3 regions of the Methylobacterium sp. FW306-05-D genome follow, and region 2 is predicted to be linked to each of the others. Evidence: predicted binding sites of a transcription regulator. Region 2 holds the regulator's gene; each other region holds the start of a gene.
The links. Region 2 encodes LexA, which represses DNA repair genes until DNA is damaged. Its sites were predicted from a motif close to TGTTCNNNNTGTGTTCNG; they were not measured.
Positions count from the first base shown of each region.

Region 1 (5,249 bases), on a different contig from region 2:
CTCGCCCAGGCCGAGGCGCAGGTTGCGCAGGGAGACCGTGCCTGCCGCCACCGACAGGTCGGTGGTCAGCTGCACCGGGCGCCCGTCCATCACCGCCACGGCCGGTCCCTCGAGCCCGAGGCGGCGCAGATAGCGGCCGAACCCGTCGGAGGCCGGCGTGTCCAGGGACAGGTGCCCGGTGAAGCGCGCGCCCGCCTCGGTGTCGATCTCGCCGCTGGCGCCGAGGGCCGCGGCGCCCGGGGCGGTCGCGTCGAGGCGGCGCAGGACCACGCCGCCCGTGCGGTCGAGGGTGCCGCTGGCGCCGAGGCCCGACCATTCGTCGAGGCCGAGGACCACGCTGTCCACCGTGAGGTCGAGGTCGACCATGATCGGCAGCCCGAGCCCGTTGCGACCGCCGGTGGCCGGCACGCCGCGGGCGATCAGCGCCTGCCCGGCCGCCGAGGTCAGGAAGGCGTCGAGGTCGAGGCGCCGGGCGGAGAGGGCGAGGGCCCCGCGCCATTGCTTGAGGTCGATCTGGCCCGTGCCGCCGAGCCGCAGGGCCTGCCCGCCGGGATCGATCTCCAGGGCGACGTCGGTGAACCGGGCCGTCAGGCCGCGGCCCTTGAACTTGCCGGCGAGGGAGAAGGGGAGATAGGCGCCCGCCGCCTGGACCGGCGGCCCGACGACGATCCGGGCGCTGCCCTCGGCCACCGCCGCCACCAGGCGCCGCCCGCCCGTGCCGGTGCCCGCGGGGGAGAGGCCGATGCGGGCGTCGGCCTCGAAACGGGGCTGCGTGTCGCCGCCGCCCGCGATCTTCACGCTAACGCCGTCGGGGTCGATCTCGCCCGTGGAGACGCGGAAGGGTACGCCCCGGCTCGTCCCCTCGGCCCGCCAGGGGCCGGCGAGGGCGGGCGCCGAGATCTGCAGGGCCTCGGCGTAGAACTGCTCGGTCCGACCCGTCGCCGGCACCTGGGTCGTCAGTACGAACTGCCGGATCGACAGGTCCTCGATGGCGAGGTCGCGCCGCAGGGCGGCCGAGAGGCCGCGGGCGGGCAGCAGGATCGCCTCGCCGTCGGTGACGGGAAGCTTGACCTCAGCCCGGCCGACCCGCGTCTCGGTGAAGCGGATCTCGCCCTTCAGGAGCGGCGCCAGGGCGATCTCGGCCTTGATCCACTGCAGGTCGAGCTGGGGCTGGTCGAGGGCGGCCCCCGGCGCAGCGCCGGTGCCCGGGCCCAGGCGCAGGCGGTCGAGCTTCAGGCGCGGCGAGGGCAGGAGACGGAGGCCGATGCGTCCCTCGGTCTGCGCCGCGATTCCGAGGGAGCGCGCGATCGTGCGGTCGAGCGTGCCACGATAGCCCTCCCAGGCCACGAAGGGCGGAACGGCGAGGGCCGCGACGAGGAGCAGGATGACGGCGCCCGCCAGCGCGGTCAGGATGTCACGCACCGTCTCTGTTCCGCCTCGTCACCCGGGCCGGGACCTGCCCCGCCGGCGCACATAGCACAGGGAAGGCCGGTGCGCGCCAGGGCCTGCACGGTGCGCCCGGCCCGGCCGTTCGGCCTCAGCGGCGGCCCGGAACCACGATCGGGGCGGCGGGCGCACTCGGCCGGAACAGGTCACTGCGCTGGATCTGCATCCGCGTCTGGTTGGTGTCGAACTGCTGGCGCTGCTCGATGCCGCGCAGTTCGCTGCGGGTGGAGAGGCGCTCGTTCGTGTCGTTGAGGCTGTCGACGCCGCGGGAGGAGACCTGGGCGAGGGCCGGACCGGCGGCGAGAACCGCGAGGCCGGCGAGGAGGAGGGCTGCAGAGCTGCGCATGGCGTCGTCCTTGTCTGGTGGACCGTGATGTCTTGATCTGGTGAGACGACTCGTCCGCGGGAAGGCGGGGTCCCGGTTCCGAAGGTTCTGCGACGCTGCGTGAGACTGCCGCATCGATCGTCGGCAGCGACGCGCGGTTGCGGGTTTCAGTCCTCTTCCGTTCTCGGCCGCCGGAGTCTCAGTGTGTCGCGGTCTCTGCCTGGCGGACCGCGCAACCCTACGCTGCGCTGGGGGCGCCCACGCGGCGCGGGCGGCCCCGTTTGCGCGGCCGATAGTGGGCATGGAGCAGGATCGGGTCGCGCAGGGCCGCCCGACACGCCATCGCCACGGGAGTCGGCACCGCGCTGATGCCCGCCTTGTAGGCGTTCCACGTGCTCAGCGAGAGGCCGAGGAAATCCGCGGATTCCTGGTTCGACAGTCCGGCGGCCGCCTGCCAGGCAGCGACCTCTGCGCCGCCGAACCGCCGCTGCTCATCCGCGATCAGCCTGAGATGATGGGCATCGATGGCGAGGTCGCCGTCCTCGCCGCCCCATTCCACGCAGGTCCCGTGATCCCCTAGCCGGACCGTGGCGAACAGGGCGTAATCGCTCAGAGGCGACAGGATCTCCCCGCCGGTGGCGATCCATCCGGCGAGGTCCACGCGATCGGAACGGTCGTCGCACCACATCACGCCGAGGCTGGTGGGACCCGTGGCGATGACGGTGGAGATGCGGGGCAGGGGATCGGTCACGGCAACCTCCTCAGGCAATCGGGAAGCGGGCGTTGGTCCGATTCCATTCGGCCGCGACGGCGTCGCGGTTCGCGGCGGCCCAGGCCAGGGCTTCGCGCTCGCTCTTGCCGGGTAGGGAGCCGGCCAGCAGTCGCAGGGTGGCGATCTCCACGAGAGCCTCGTGATCCGGTGTCAGAATGTGGAAATGCGGCGGCAGATGATCGTTGGCATAGACCCGAAGGATGACGCTGCCCGACTGATAGAGCTTGCCCATCGCCGCGCCTCGCCCGTCCGATCGAGCTATAGTCCGGGGCATGGCTCTCGGCAATTCCTCATCCGATTTTCGGATGAATTTGATCGTCGATCCGAGCCCCTCCGAGAGACGCGGTGCTTCCGAAACGAAACCTCTGAAATCATCCGAGAGGGGGCCGGGCCTGCCTCGTAACACGCGCGACTCTCGACGCCGTTCGCGTTTTGGTCCAGGGATGCGCGATGACCCAACGCTTCGACGCGGCCGGCGCATCCGCCTCCGACGCCGCCCCGACCTCCATCGCCGCCCGTGCCATGGCCTACCTGCGGCCGCAGGGCAGTCCCTACCTGGAGGGGCTGAACGACGAGCAGCGCCGCGCCGTCGAGGCGACGGACGGGCCGGTGCTCGTCCTGGCCGGGGCCGGCACCGGCAAGACCCGGGTGCTGACGACGCGAATCGCCCACCTCATCGCCACCGGCAAGGCGCGGCCCTTCGACATCCTCTCGGTGACCTTCACCAACAAGGCCGCCCGCGAGATGAAGCACCGCATCGGCGGGCTCATCGGGCCGGCCGGCGAGGGCATGCCCTGGCTCGGCACCTTCCATTCCATCGGCACCAAGATCCTGCGCCGGCATGCCGAGCTGGTGGGCCTGCGCTCCGATTTCACGATCCTGGGCATGGACGACCAACTCCGCTTGATGAAGCAGGTCATCGTCGACCAGAACATCGACGAGAAGCGCTGGCCGGCCCGGGCCCTGTCCTCGGCCATCGACGGCTGGAAGAACCGCGGCCTGACGCCCGAGCAGGTGCCGCCGGGGGAAGCCCAGGCCTTCGCCTTCGGCAAGGGCGGCGCGCTCTATTCCGCCTACCAGGCCCGGCTCCTGACGCTGAACGCCGCCGATTTCGGCGACCTGCTGCTGCTCTGCCTCAAGCTCTGGCGCGAGAACCCGGACGTGCTGGAGAACTACCAGCAGCGCTTCCGCTACATCCTCGTGGACGAGTACCAGGACACCAACGTCGCCCAGTACCTCTGGCTGCGCCTGCTGGCGCAGGGCCACCGCAACGTGGCCTGCGTGGGCGACGACGACCAGTCGATCTATGGCTGGCGCGGCGCCGAGGTCGACAACATCCTGCGCTTCGAGCACGATTTCCCCGGCGCCGTGGTGGTCCGCTTGGAGCGCAACTACCGCTCCACCGGCCATATCCTCGCCGCCGCCTCCGGCCTCATCGCCAAGAACGAGGGCCGCCTCGGCAAGACCCTGCGCACCGAGGACGTGGCCGGCGAGAAGGTGACCGTGTCGGGCGCCTGGGATTCGGAGGAGGAGGCGCGCCAGGTCGCGGAGGCGATCGAGAGCCTGCAGGCCAAGCAGCACCCGCTCTCCGAGATCGCCGTGCTGGTGCGGATCTCGGCGCAGATGCGCGAGATTGAGGACCGCTTCGTCCAGCTCGGCCTGCCCTACCGGGTCATCGGCGGCCCGCGCTTCTACGAGCGGGCGGAGATCCGCGACGCGCTCGCCTATCTGCGCGTCACCGCCAACCCCTCCGACGACCTCGCCTTCGAGCGCATCTTCAATACGCCCAAGCGAGGCCTCGGCGACGCCACCCTGCAGGCGCTGCACGCCTATGCAAGGGCCGAGCGGGTGCCCCTGCTCCAGGCCGCCCGCCTGGTCGTGGAGACCGACGAGCTGAAGCCCCGCGCCCGCTCCGGCGTCCGGGCCCTGGTCGAGAGCTTTTCGCGGTGGTCGCGCCTCGTCGGCACGCAGCCCCATTCCGAGGTGGCGCAGACCATCCTGGAGGAATCCGGCTACACCGAGATGTGGCAGAAGGAGAAATCGGCCGACGCCGCCGGGCGCCTGGAGAACCTCAAGGAGTTCGTGCGCTCCATGGAGGAATTCCCGGATCTCGCCGCCTTCCTCGAGCACGTCTCCCTCGTCATGGAGGCCAGCGAGCAGGAGGGCGCCGATCGGGTCTCGCTGATGACCCTCCACGCCGCCAAGGGCCTGGAATTCGACACCGTCTTCCTGCCGGGCTGGGAGGACGGGCTGTTCCCCAACCAGCGGGCGCTGGACGAGAGCGGCCGCGCCGGCCTGGAGGAGGAGCGCCGCCTCGCCCATGTGGGCCTGACCCGCGCCCGCAAGCGCGCCAAGCTGTCCTTCGCCGTCAACCGGCGCATCCACGGCCTGTGGTCCTCCACGGTGCCGAGCCGCTTCATCGACGAGCTGCCCGAGGACAGCGTCGACGTGCTCGACGCCCCCGCCCACTTCTCGGCCGGAGCCTCGCGCTTCGACCGCAATCCGACGCCCTTCGGCTCCTCCTACGGCACGCCGGGCTGGCAGCGGGCCCAGGCCAACACGGCGCAATCGGGCAACGCCAACGGCTACGGGGTGGGCAACCGCCCGGCGGCCGGCCGCGGCGGCCCGCGCCAGATCGAGGGCGAGCTCATCGCCAAGTCCACCGGCGCGCCCTCGGCCTTCAGCGTCGACATGCGGGTGTTCCAC
Region 1 is NZ_JBYSXL010000008.1:19,920-25,168, forward strand. It holds gene AC3WLN_RS05100 (AsmA family protein) at 1-1,422, opposite strand, end outside; gene AC3WLN_RS05105 (hypothetical protein) at 1,538-1,792, opposite strand; gene AC3WLN_RS05110 (hypothetical protein) at 2,010-2,522, opposite strand; gene AC3WLN_RS05115 (DUF4160 domain-containing protein) at 2,533-2,775, opposite strand; gene AC3WLN_RS05120 (ATP-dependent helicase) at 2,994-5,249, shown strand, end outside.
Region 1: AC3WLN_RS05120 (ATP-dependent helicase) is a predicted target of LexA. The motif match lies at 2,966-2,983, and genes of this name have one in related genera.

Region 2 (5,249 bases):
TTCGGCACCCTAGGGGCCGAACTCCGCCCGGCCCGGGTGCGCGTCTCCTATCGCAAGGCGAACACCCTGAAGCCGGGCGATCGTATCGCCGCGACGGCGCGCCTGCTCCCACCCCCGGAAGCGGCCCGGCCGGGTGGCTACGACTTCGCGCGCGACGCCTTCTTCCGCGAGATCGGCGCTGTCGGCTCCCTCGTCGGGAAGGTCGAGGTGCGTCCGGTGGCCGAGACGACCGATCGGCAGATCCGTCTCGCCGCCGCCGTCGATGCGGCACGGAATGCCCTGACACGCCAGATCACCGACGCCAATGGCGGACAGGCCGGGGCGGTCGCGGCGGCGTTGGTGACCGGCAAGCGGGGACTCATCAACGGGGAGACCAACGACATCCTGCGGGCCGCGGGCATCTACCACGTGGTCTCGATCTCGGGCCTGCACATGGTCTTGGCGGCCGGGGTGGTGTTCTGGCTCGTGCGGGCGCTGCTCGCCGTGGTGCCGTTCGCAGCGCTGCATTGGCCGATTAAGAAGATCGCGTCCGCCGTCGCCATGGTGGGCGTGACGGCCTATTGCGTGTTTTCCGGATGGGACATCGCCGCCGAACGGTCGCTGATCATGACCCTAGTCATGCTCGGCGCGATCCTGGTCGACCGGCCGGCCCTCAGCATGCGCAATCTGGCGATCGCCGCCCTGATCGCACTAGCCCGCGAACCGGAGGGCCTTCTCGGACCAAGCTTCCAGATGTCGTTCGGAGCGGTCGCCGGCCTGATCGCTTGCGCGCCATTGATCGCGGGGAGCGCCCTCGGTCGCGATGGCGCAGGCTGGCTGCCGCGCCTGTTCGCCCTCGTCACGACGGCGATCCTCGGGACCCTGGCAACGACGCTCGTGGCCCAGATCGCCACAGCCCCCTTCGCGACCTATCACTTCCAGACGGTGCAGCCCTTCGGACTCGTGGGCAACGCGCTCACCCTGCCGCTCGTCTCCCTGGCCGTGATGCCGTCGGCGGTCCTCGGCATTCTCGCCTATCCGTTCGCGCTGGATCAGCCGGTCTGGTGGGCGATGGGCCTCGCGGTCCGTGGTATGCTGACCATCTCGACCTGGATCGCGGGATTCGGGAACGCGGTTCTGGTGGTGCCAGCCTTCGGCGCCGGTCCCCTCGCGCTCATGGCCTCGGCGCTGATCATCCTGACCCTGCCGGCCTCGTCACTGCGCTGGCTCGGTCTCTGCCCGGCAGCAATCGGCGTCGTCCTCGCTACCTTTCCGGAGCGAAACGATATCTACATCGATCGCGAAGGGGCAGGCGGAGCCATCCGCGAGCGCAACGGGCAACTCGCGATCTTCGGCCGCCCACCGCCCTTCGTACTCGGCCAATGGCTCAAGGCCGACGGGGACGGACGCCGGGCGGAAGAGGTCAGTGCCTTCCGAGGCGCGCTGTGCGATGGCCTCGGCTGCACCCTGACCACGCCGGATGGACGCAGCCTTGCCCTCGTCAACGACAAACGGGCGCTTCCGGAAGATTGCGCACGCACCGAGATCCTGATCACTCGGCAAGCCGCGCCACCCGGCTGCGGCGCCGCGTTGATCCTTGATCGGCACTTCCTGACGGCGCACGGTGCGACGGCGATCCGCCTCGCCCGAGATGGACCCATCGTCACCACGGTCAAGCGTCCCGGCGACAGCGTGCCGTGGCGGGCGACACCGCCGAGGAAGGAGGACAACCTCTCGCCCCCTCAGGCAGACCCTTCACCGAATCGAAAGGCGCCCGAGCGCGAGCTTCTGGACTCCGATCCGCCCGGCGACGAACCGAGCGACGGGATTCTTCAGTAACGACGAACGAGGCTGACCAGACGCCCCTGGATCTGGACCCGGTCCGGCCCGAGCACGCGCGTCTCATAGGCCGGGTTCGCCGCTTCGAGGGCGATGGAGGAGCCGCGTCGGCGCAGGCGCTTCAGGGTCGCCTCCTCATCGTCGATCAGAGCCACGATGATGTCGCCCGTATTGGCCGTGTCCTGCTTGCGGATGACCACGAGATCGCCGTCCAGTATGCCCGCCTCGATCATCGAATCGCCGCGCACCTCGAGGGCGTAGTGCTCGCCACCAGCCAGGAAATCCGGTGACATCGTCACCGAGTGGCTCTGCTCCTGAATGGCGGAGATGGGCGTACCGGCCGCGATCCGGCCCATCACCGGGATGGTCACCGCACGCCCGCTCTCGTCGGTGGCCTGCGTCGTCGGCAGGCGGGAGACCGCGGCACCGGCCGGCAGACCCTTGCCCTTGCCGCCCTCGACCACGCTCGGCGTGAAGCGGCGGACCTCGGGTGTAGGAGCGACACGCGGGGCACCGGCGCTCCCACCGAGGCTCTCCGGCATCCGGATGACTTCGATGGCCCTTGCCCGGTTCGGGAGACGACGCAGAAAGCCGCGCTCCTCCAGCGCCGTGATCAACCGATGGATGCCAGACTTCGACTTGAGGTCGAGAGCGTCCTTCATTTCGTCGAAGGAGGGGGGAACGCCGCTCTCGCGCATCCGGAGCTGGATGAACTGGAGCAGGTCCAGCTGCTTACGCGTCAACATGCGGGACACTCTTCGTTGGCGCCGGGGATCGCGGCGAGCGGCATCAGAAACAAAACACGAACACGTTAAACGTTCCGTAAGTGTTCTGCAAGGGTTCCTGCCGAAAGCGCGGGTAGCCCGACGATTGTTCCGGCGAGGACGGGTTTCGCGGACGCCGCCGACCGCCATTTTGAGGGGATCGCTCAGGGTGAATGAGCGCCGTCGAGATCGAATCGAGGTCGGCGCGGTCCAGGCGAACGGAACGCGAAGTCCGCTATCGTTTCCCGCTGCGTTCCGCCTTCGATGCGGCGTCGGTTCCGGAATCGGTGGGACCGCGGGGGTCCTGCCAGAAGGTATCGAACAGCCGCTGCATGGCGCGTGCGTTCTCCTGCTGTACCTCGAGGCCCGTCTGGAACATCTGCTGCATCAGGTCGAAGGGGGCATCCGAGGCCGCCTTGTCCGGCACGGCGGGCGTGGGAGCCGTGAGCCGGGGCTGCGCAGGGCGCGACCGCGCCTGAGGAGCGGGCGGTGTCGGGCTGGTCGCGTTGCCGCCGGACTTCAGGAAAGCCTCCATCATCTGCGACCAGGCATTGGGGGCGAAGCCGAACGGGTTCGCCTCGGCGCGCGGGGCCGGCGCAGGCGATGGAGTCTGATTGATCATCACGTGGACGATTCCGGCCACCACCATGCCGGCCATGACGGGCAGCATCTGCTTTAGGGCCGGCATCGCCACGCCGCTGACTGTCGCGGCCTGCTGCAGCACCGCCTGGCTGAGATGCGTCGACCCGAACAGCTGCTTGACCAGCATGTCCATCGGCGGCGTCGCGCTCGGTGCCGGGGACGCGGTCGGACCGACGAGGTTGAATAGGTGGGCGAAGCCTGTCGGATCGTGGGCGACGTTGCGCTGCAACCCCATGGTCAGGGCCGGCAGCAGCGCCTCCATCGCGCGCAGGCTCTGTTCCGGCGAGAGCCCAAATTGCCGTCCGAATCCCTGCGCGTTGGCGCCCGCCTGCGCCTGGAGGATGTCGAACAGATTGAACATGGCGGCCTCGCGGACGAACAGCGGTTTTCCCGGTTATCGACCCGGGTGTACCGCGCGAAGTCTGTCGCATCCGATGAGCACTGACCAGCCCGAGTGCCTCACGGCTGCCCGATTCCACGCCGAGGCCCGGCGGCATCAACCTGTTTCTTGCCCAGGACACGCCGATGCGCTTCCCCGCGCCCCTGATCGAGGGCCGTCTCGTGCGGCGCTACAAGCGGTTCCTCGCCGATCTGGAGTTGGCCGACGGGACCCTCGTGACGGCTCACTGCCCCAATCCCGGAGCGATGCTGGGTCTCGCCGTTCCGGGCGCACGAGCCCTTCTGTCCGAGGCGCGGAGCCCGACCCGCAAGCTCGCCTATTCCTGGGAGCTGGTTGAGGCAAACCTGCCGGGCGGCCGGCAATGGGTGGGCATCAACACGATGCGACCGAACGCTCTGGTGGCGGAAGCCTTCGCCGACACCACCCTACCGGCGCTGGCAGGCTATTCGGGTCTCCGTCCGGAAGTCCGCTACGCACAGGCGAGCCGGGTCGATTTCTTCGCCACAGGCGAGGGGATGCCCCCCTGTCATGTCGAGGTGAAGAACTGCCACCTGATGCGAAGCCCGGGCCTCGCGGAATTTCCCGATTGCGTCGCCGCCCGCAGCGCTCGCCACATGGCGGACCTCGCCGGCGTCGTGGGAGCCGGCGGCCGCGCCATGGTTGTGATCGTGGTCCAGATGTGGGCGGAGCGGTTCGACGCGGCACGGGACCTAGACCCCGCCTTCGACCGGGCGTTCCAGGCCGCCCGATCGGCCGGTGTCGCGGTGCATGCCTATCGCTGCCGGATCGATCCCCAGGGGATCACCCTCGCGGATGCCATTCCGGTCCTGTAGCGCGCCCTCGTCAGGCGGCGCGCTCGAAGATCAGGTTCAAGCGCGTCCGGGCGATCCGGCGATAGCCGTGCTGCTCCAAGAGGGCGGGCAGGTCGATCTGCCACTGATCGGTGCCATTTTCGACGATCAGCAGCAGCGGGTGGAGCGCGGCGGGAGCGGCCCGCAGGAACGGCTCCAGGATCAGGTCCTCGGCCCCCTCGACGTCGAGCTTCATCGCGTCGATGCGCTCGATGCCCTCACCGCGGGCGAGATCGAACAGGGGCACCGCCGGCACACGGATCTGTGCCCCTTCGTTCGTTCCGACGATCTTCAGGCTCGATTCGCCCCGGTTGCGGGGATCGACGAACAGCGTGAGTTCACCGGCCTTGTCGGCGACGGCGCAGGCCACCGCCTTGACCGTCCCAAACGGGTTCTGGCCGATGTTGTAGGTGAGGCGGTCGAAGACGTCCGGCTGCGGCTCCACCGCGAGGATGCGCGCGCGCGGCCCCGCGAAGGCCGCGACGAACAACGCATAGGCCCCGATATTCGCGCCGATATCGAGGAAGGTGCAGCCGGGCTGGAGCTTCGCACGCAGCAACGCACGCTCTTCCGGATCGAAGAACTGCGGGGTGAAGAGCACCTTCTTCTCGCAGTTGTTGTTGTAGGGGTAGAGCCGCATACGAGCGCCGTAGCGCTCCACGTCGAGGGGCGCCCCCTGCAGAAGGCCGATCGCCACCCGTCGCAGAAACAGGGCGAGGCGCCGGCCGGCCCAGCTGGCATAGGAGATCCGCCCGGTCTGGCGGGCGATGCGGG
Region 2 is NZ_JBYSXL010000005.1:51,355-56,603, forward strand. It holds gene AC3WLN_RS03645 (ComEC/Rec2 family competence protein) at 1-1,818, shown strand, start outside; gene lexA (transcriptional repressor LexA) at 1,812-2,564, opposite strand; gene AC3WLN_RS03655 (DUF937 domain-containing protein) at 2,818-3,585, opposite strand; gene sfsA (DNA/RNA nuclease SfsA) at 3,750-4,457, shown strand; gene AC3WLN_RS03665 (FkbM family methyltransferase) at 4,468-5,249, opposite strand, start outside.

Region 3 (5,249 bases), on a different contig from region 2:
CCAACATCGTGCCGTGGCGGCCGCCGGGCAATCGCAACCCGACCCCGCAGGAAGTCTCGATCTGCAGGCCCTTCATCGAGCGGCAGATCGAACTCGCCGACCCCGACCTCATCGTCTGCCTTGGCAGCCCGGCCACCCAGGCGATTACCGGTACCAAGGACGGTATTCTGAAAGCGCGCGGCCGCTTCTACCCGTACCGGGTCGGGACCCGCGAGATCCGCACCCTGGCGACGCTGCATCCAGCCTACCTGCTGCGCCAGCCGCTGCAGAAACGCCTCGCCTGGCGGGATTTCCGGACCCTGCGCGCGGCCCTCGACGGGAAGGCCTGAGCCGGGTAGGCCCGGCGGGCAAGCGGAACCGTATCCCGCGCCCGCGACTTACTTTACGCGGCCGTGTATGGGCTCGCGTGTCCGGACAGGGTGTAACGAGATCATGCGCTGGGAAGACTTCCGCTCTTCGGACAATGTCGAGGATCGGCGCGGCGAGGGCGGCGGCGGCGGTTTCGGCTTCCCCGGCGGCGGTGCCGGCGGCCTCGGCATCGGCACCATCGTGATCCTGTGCATCATCGGGTGGGTCACGGGCATCAACCCGGCGATCCTCATCGGGGGCGCCGAGCAGATGTCCGGCGGCGGGCGACCGCGCCAGGAGCAGGTCGACCCGCAGACCCAGGCCCAGCGCAAGACCAAGCCCACCGACGAGAGCGGACGCTTCGCCGCGGCGATCCTCGGCAACACCGAGGATGTCTGGAAAGAGGTCCTGCCGAACCAGACGGGACGCCAGTACCGACCGACCGCGATGGTGCTCTACACCGGCGGCACCCGCAGCGGCTGCGGCTCGGCCCAGGCTGCGATGGGGCCGTTCTACTGCCCGCTGGACAAGAAGGTCTATCTCGACACCTCCTTCTTCAAGGAGATGGAGCAGAAGTTCGGTGTGAAGGGTGACTTCGCCTACGCCTACGTCATCGCCCACGAGGTGGGCCACCACGTCCAGGACGAACTCGGCATCCTGGGCAAGGTCCAGAGCCGCCAGCAGAACGCATCCAGCAAGACGGAGGCGAACCAGCTCTCCGTGCGCATCGAGCTGATGGCCGATTGCCTCGCCGGCGTCTGGGCCAAGAACTCCAACGACAAGTACAATTCCCTTGAGCAGGGCGACATCGAGGAGGCCATGCAGGCGGCGAGCGCCATCGGCGACGACAAGCTCCAGAAGCAGTCCCAGGGCTACGCCGTGCCGGATTCGTTCACGCACGGTTCGTCCGAGCAGCGGATGCGCTGGTTCATGACCGGCTACCGCAGCGGGCAGACCAAGTCCTGCGACACGTTCCGGGCAGCGCGCAACTGAGGTGCAGGGGACGCGCTGTCCGGCTCCCGTGCTTTGGGATACCATCGTGCCGGTACCCCCCGGGTTCGGTTGAAGGCATTTCGTGATGGTCGCATCGGACAAGACCCGCAGCTTCATCCCGCTGGCCATCGCGGTGCTCACGGTCTCGGACACCCGCGTCGAGGAGGATGACCGCTCCGGCGACACCCTCGTGGAGCGCCTGAAAACGGCGGGCCACACCCTGGCGGCCCGCGCCATCGTCCCCGACGAGGTCGAGGCGATCCGCGGGCAGGTGGAGGCCTGGAGCAGCGACCCGGCGGTCGACGTCGTCATCACCACGGGCGGAACCGGGTTCACCGGGCGCGACGTCACCCCCGAAGCGATCGAGCCACTCTTCGAGAAGCGGATGGACGGCTTCTCGGCCGTCTTCCACCGGATCTCCTACGACAAGATCGGGACCTCGACCCTGCAGTCGCGGGCCACGGCCGGCGTCGCCAATGCCACCTACATCTTCGTCCTGCCCGGATCGCCCGGCGCCTGTCGCGACGCCTGGGACGGTATTCTGGCGGCGCAGCTCGATTATCGCCACCGCCCCTGCAACTTCGTCGAGATCATGCCTCGGCTCGACGAGCACCTGCGGCGGGGCGCTTCGATCACGGTCTGAGGCTCTGCCGGAAACCGGCCGTTCGAATCAGGCTCGATCGAGACGGGCCGAGAGTGCACGGACCTTCAGGCGGCGGCCGAAGGTCGGACCGGCCAGGAGACGTTCACGCCGGACGAGATCACCCGGTCGCGGAGCGTTGACGCCGATGACGCTCTCGCCACGGGCAGCCAGGCGTGCCGGCAGACCGGTATGCGAGCGCCGGAGACGGGCCAACGCGACCTCCGGCCGGGCCGTGCCGATGAAGCGGTCGACGAGGCGGATCCAGCCCTCCACCGGAACGTCGCCGGCCTCGAGGCAGAGCACCCAGTCCCGCCGCGCCGCCTTCGCCCCCGCCGACCAGGGCGACGACCCGCGTCCGCGCAGCACGACCTTGGCGCCGGTCGCCTCGGCCACCGTCTCGATCGCCGGGTTCGCCGCGGACACGATGATCACCGCATCGCCCACGAGCCCCGCTGCGACGCCCGCCACCAGCGCGCCGAGCGTATCGGCGAGTTGATCGACGGCATCGGGGTCGTTGGGCCGGGTCACTGAGATGAGAGCCGAGAGCATGCGCGCGCATACCGCATTTTTGCGTGGAGCAAAGCCATTCCACGGAAACGCATCGCCGACAGGCGGGTAGAAATGCCGAGGCAGACGGGATCTGCCTGAAATATCGGCAGTTTCCCCCGCGCGTGTTCGTGTTATGTTCCTGGTCGATCCGACGGATGATCAGTGCCGATGCCTCCAGACGCGCCTCGTTCTTCAACGGCCGACCTGGAGCCCTTACGGCGCCTCGGCGATACGACGCCGCAGCCGGCGGGACGGCGCGGACGGGGTGCGACAGCCAACCCGAGCGGACGCTACGAGGCGGCGCGGCGGGAAGCCTTCGACGACGGCTGGCACGGCATCGGGGAGGGGGCGCCCCTGCGGACCGAGGTGAGGCCGGAGCACGCCCGCACGCTCATCACCCGCAACACCTCGCCGGACATCTCGTTCGATCGGTCGATCAATCCCTACCGCGGCTGCGAGCATGGCTGCGTCTACTGCTTCGCCCGACCGAACCACGCCTATGTCGGTCTCTCGCCGGGCCTCGATTTCGAGACCAAGCTGTTCCGGAAGGTGGATGCCGGCGCCCTGCTCGAACGGGAATTGTCGGCACCGGGCTACAGCCCCGCCACCATCGCACTCGGCACCGCCACCGATCCCTACCAGCCGATCGAGCGGGAGCACCGCGTCACGCGCGCGGTGTTGGAAGTTCTGGCACGCTTCCGCCACCCGGTCGGGATCGTGACCAAATCGAATCTCGTCGTACGCGACATCGACCTGCTGACCGATCTCGCCCGGGACGGGCTCGTGAAGGTGGCGGTCTCGGTGACCACCCTCGATCCGGAACTGGCGCGCCGGCTGGAGCCGCGGGCACCCCATCCGACGAAGCGCCTGGAAGCGATCGGACGGTTGAGTGCGGCTGGCATCCCCGTGATGGTCATCGCCGCGCCGATCATTCCGTCGCTGAACGACCACGAGGTCGAGGCGATCCTGGCCCGGGCCCGCGACCTCGGCGCCGTGGAGGCGAGCCACGTGCTCCTGCGCCTGCCGCTCGAACTCGACGCCCTGGTGAACGACTGGTTTGCCGAGCACTACCCGGGCCGACAGCGGCACGTCATGTCGCTGGTCCGCGCGGCCCGCGGCGGACGCGCCTACGACGCGACCTTCGGAACGCGGATGACGGGCACCGGCGCCTATGCCGACCTCATCCGCCAGCGCATGCGCCTCGCCCGTCAGCGTCTCGGCTATCCCGAGGTGCGGCGGCGTCTGCGCACCGACCTGTTCAGAGTCCCGACGGACCAGTTGAGCCTGTTCTGAGGTCGTAGGCACGGGTGAAACTGAGGCGGTGGTGGGGAGAGCGGCCGCGGAGTGCGAGCCCGGCGAGGTGGGTACGCGTGCCGTAGCCGACATTGCTCGCCCAACCGTAATCCGGATAGCGGTGGGCGAGCCGCCGCATCAACGCATCGCGCAGGGTCTTGGCGACGATGGAGGCGGCCGCGATTTGCGGCACCAGCCGGTCGCCGCCGATCACGGCCCGGCCGGGCAAAGCAAGACCGGGAACGGGGTCGCGACCGTCCACCCAGACGGGCGCTTCGAGCCCCAGGGCCAGCACCGCCCGCCGCATGGCATCGAGGGTGGCGGCACGGACGTTGATCCGATCGACCAGGGCGCGCGAGCCGGCCGCCATTGCGACGCGGGCTTGCGCGCGGATCAGCGGGGTCAGCGCCTCGCGCTCGGCTGCCTTCAGGCGCTTGCTGTCGTCGAGGCGGGCGAACAGAGCGGGCGCGAGAGCGGCCGGGTCGAACCAGACCGCCGCGACGATCACGGGTCCGCAGAGGGCACCGCGTCCGACCTCGTCGCAGCCGATGACGGCCGGGAAGGTCTCTGCCAGGCGCGGGTCGAACGGCGGCATCGGGCATGTTCCTGGGCGGGGGACTGGCCCGCCCCCCTAACGCGGAGCGCGCGGCCGGTCCACGCCTCAGCGGAGTTCGACGACACCGCGCGGAGCGTCGTCCGAGGCCCGGAGCCGCATCGGTGCCGTGCCGTGGGCGCGGGCGATGTTGTCATAGAACTGGCGCGCGCTCTCCGCCCAGGTGTAGCGCAGGGCTTCGCTCCGGCAGCGGGCGCGCGGGATCGCGAGGGCGCCGAGGGCGGCCGTACGCAGGTCATGGTCGAGCACGCCGGCACCCGTCCGGCCGATCACGTCGAGGGGGCCGGTGACGGGATAGGCGGCCACGGGCACCCCGCAGGCGAGGGCTTCGAGGAGCACGATCCCGAAGGTATCGGTCAGGCTCGGAAATACGAAGGCGTCGGCGCCGGCATAGAGTGCGGCGAGGTCGGCGCCGGTCCGGGTGCCGAGGAAATGCGCCTCGGGCGCGATCGCTGCGAGGCGGGCCCGGTCCGGCCCGTCTCCGACGACCACCTTGGTACCGGGCAGGTCGAGACGCAGGAACGCTTCGAGATTCTTCTCCACCGCGAGCCGCCCCACCGACAGGAAGATCGGGCGGGGCAGGCCGGCGAGATCGGCCGGCTCCGGCATCACCGGCGAGCGCGGCCGGAACAGGTCGGTGTCGACCCCGCGGGTCCAGCGCATCAGGTTGGTGAAGCCGCGTGCTTCGAGGTCGCGCTCCAGGGAGGGTGTCGACACCATCGTGCCGTTCGCCGCGCCGTGGAAGCGGCGGAGCCAGGCGTAGCTCCAGGCTTCCGGCACCGGCGCCCGGGCCGAGAGGTATTCCGGAAA
Region 3 is NZ_JBYSXL010000002.1:31,263-36,511, reverse strand. It holds gene AC3WLN_RS01305 (uracil-DNA glycosylase) at 1-329, shown strand, start outside; gene ypfJ (KPN_02809 family neutral zinc metallopeptidase) at 433-1,341, shown strand; gene moaB (molybdenum cofactor biosynthesis protein B) at 1,427-1,984, shown strand; gene AC3WLN_RS01290 (glycosyltransferase family protein) at 2,012-2,533, opposite strand; gene AC3WLN_RS01285 (PA0069 family radical SAM protein) at 2,702-3,826, shown strand; gene rnhB (ribonuclease HII) at 3,792-4,421, opposite strand; gene AC3WLN_RS01275 (glycosyltransferase family 4 protein) at 4,488-5,249, opposite strand, start outside.
Region 3: AC3WLN_RS01285 (PA0069 family radical SAM protein) is a predicted target of LexA. The motif match lies at 2,657-2,674, and genes of this name have one in related genera.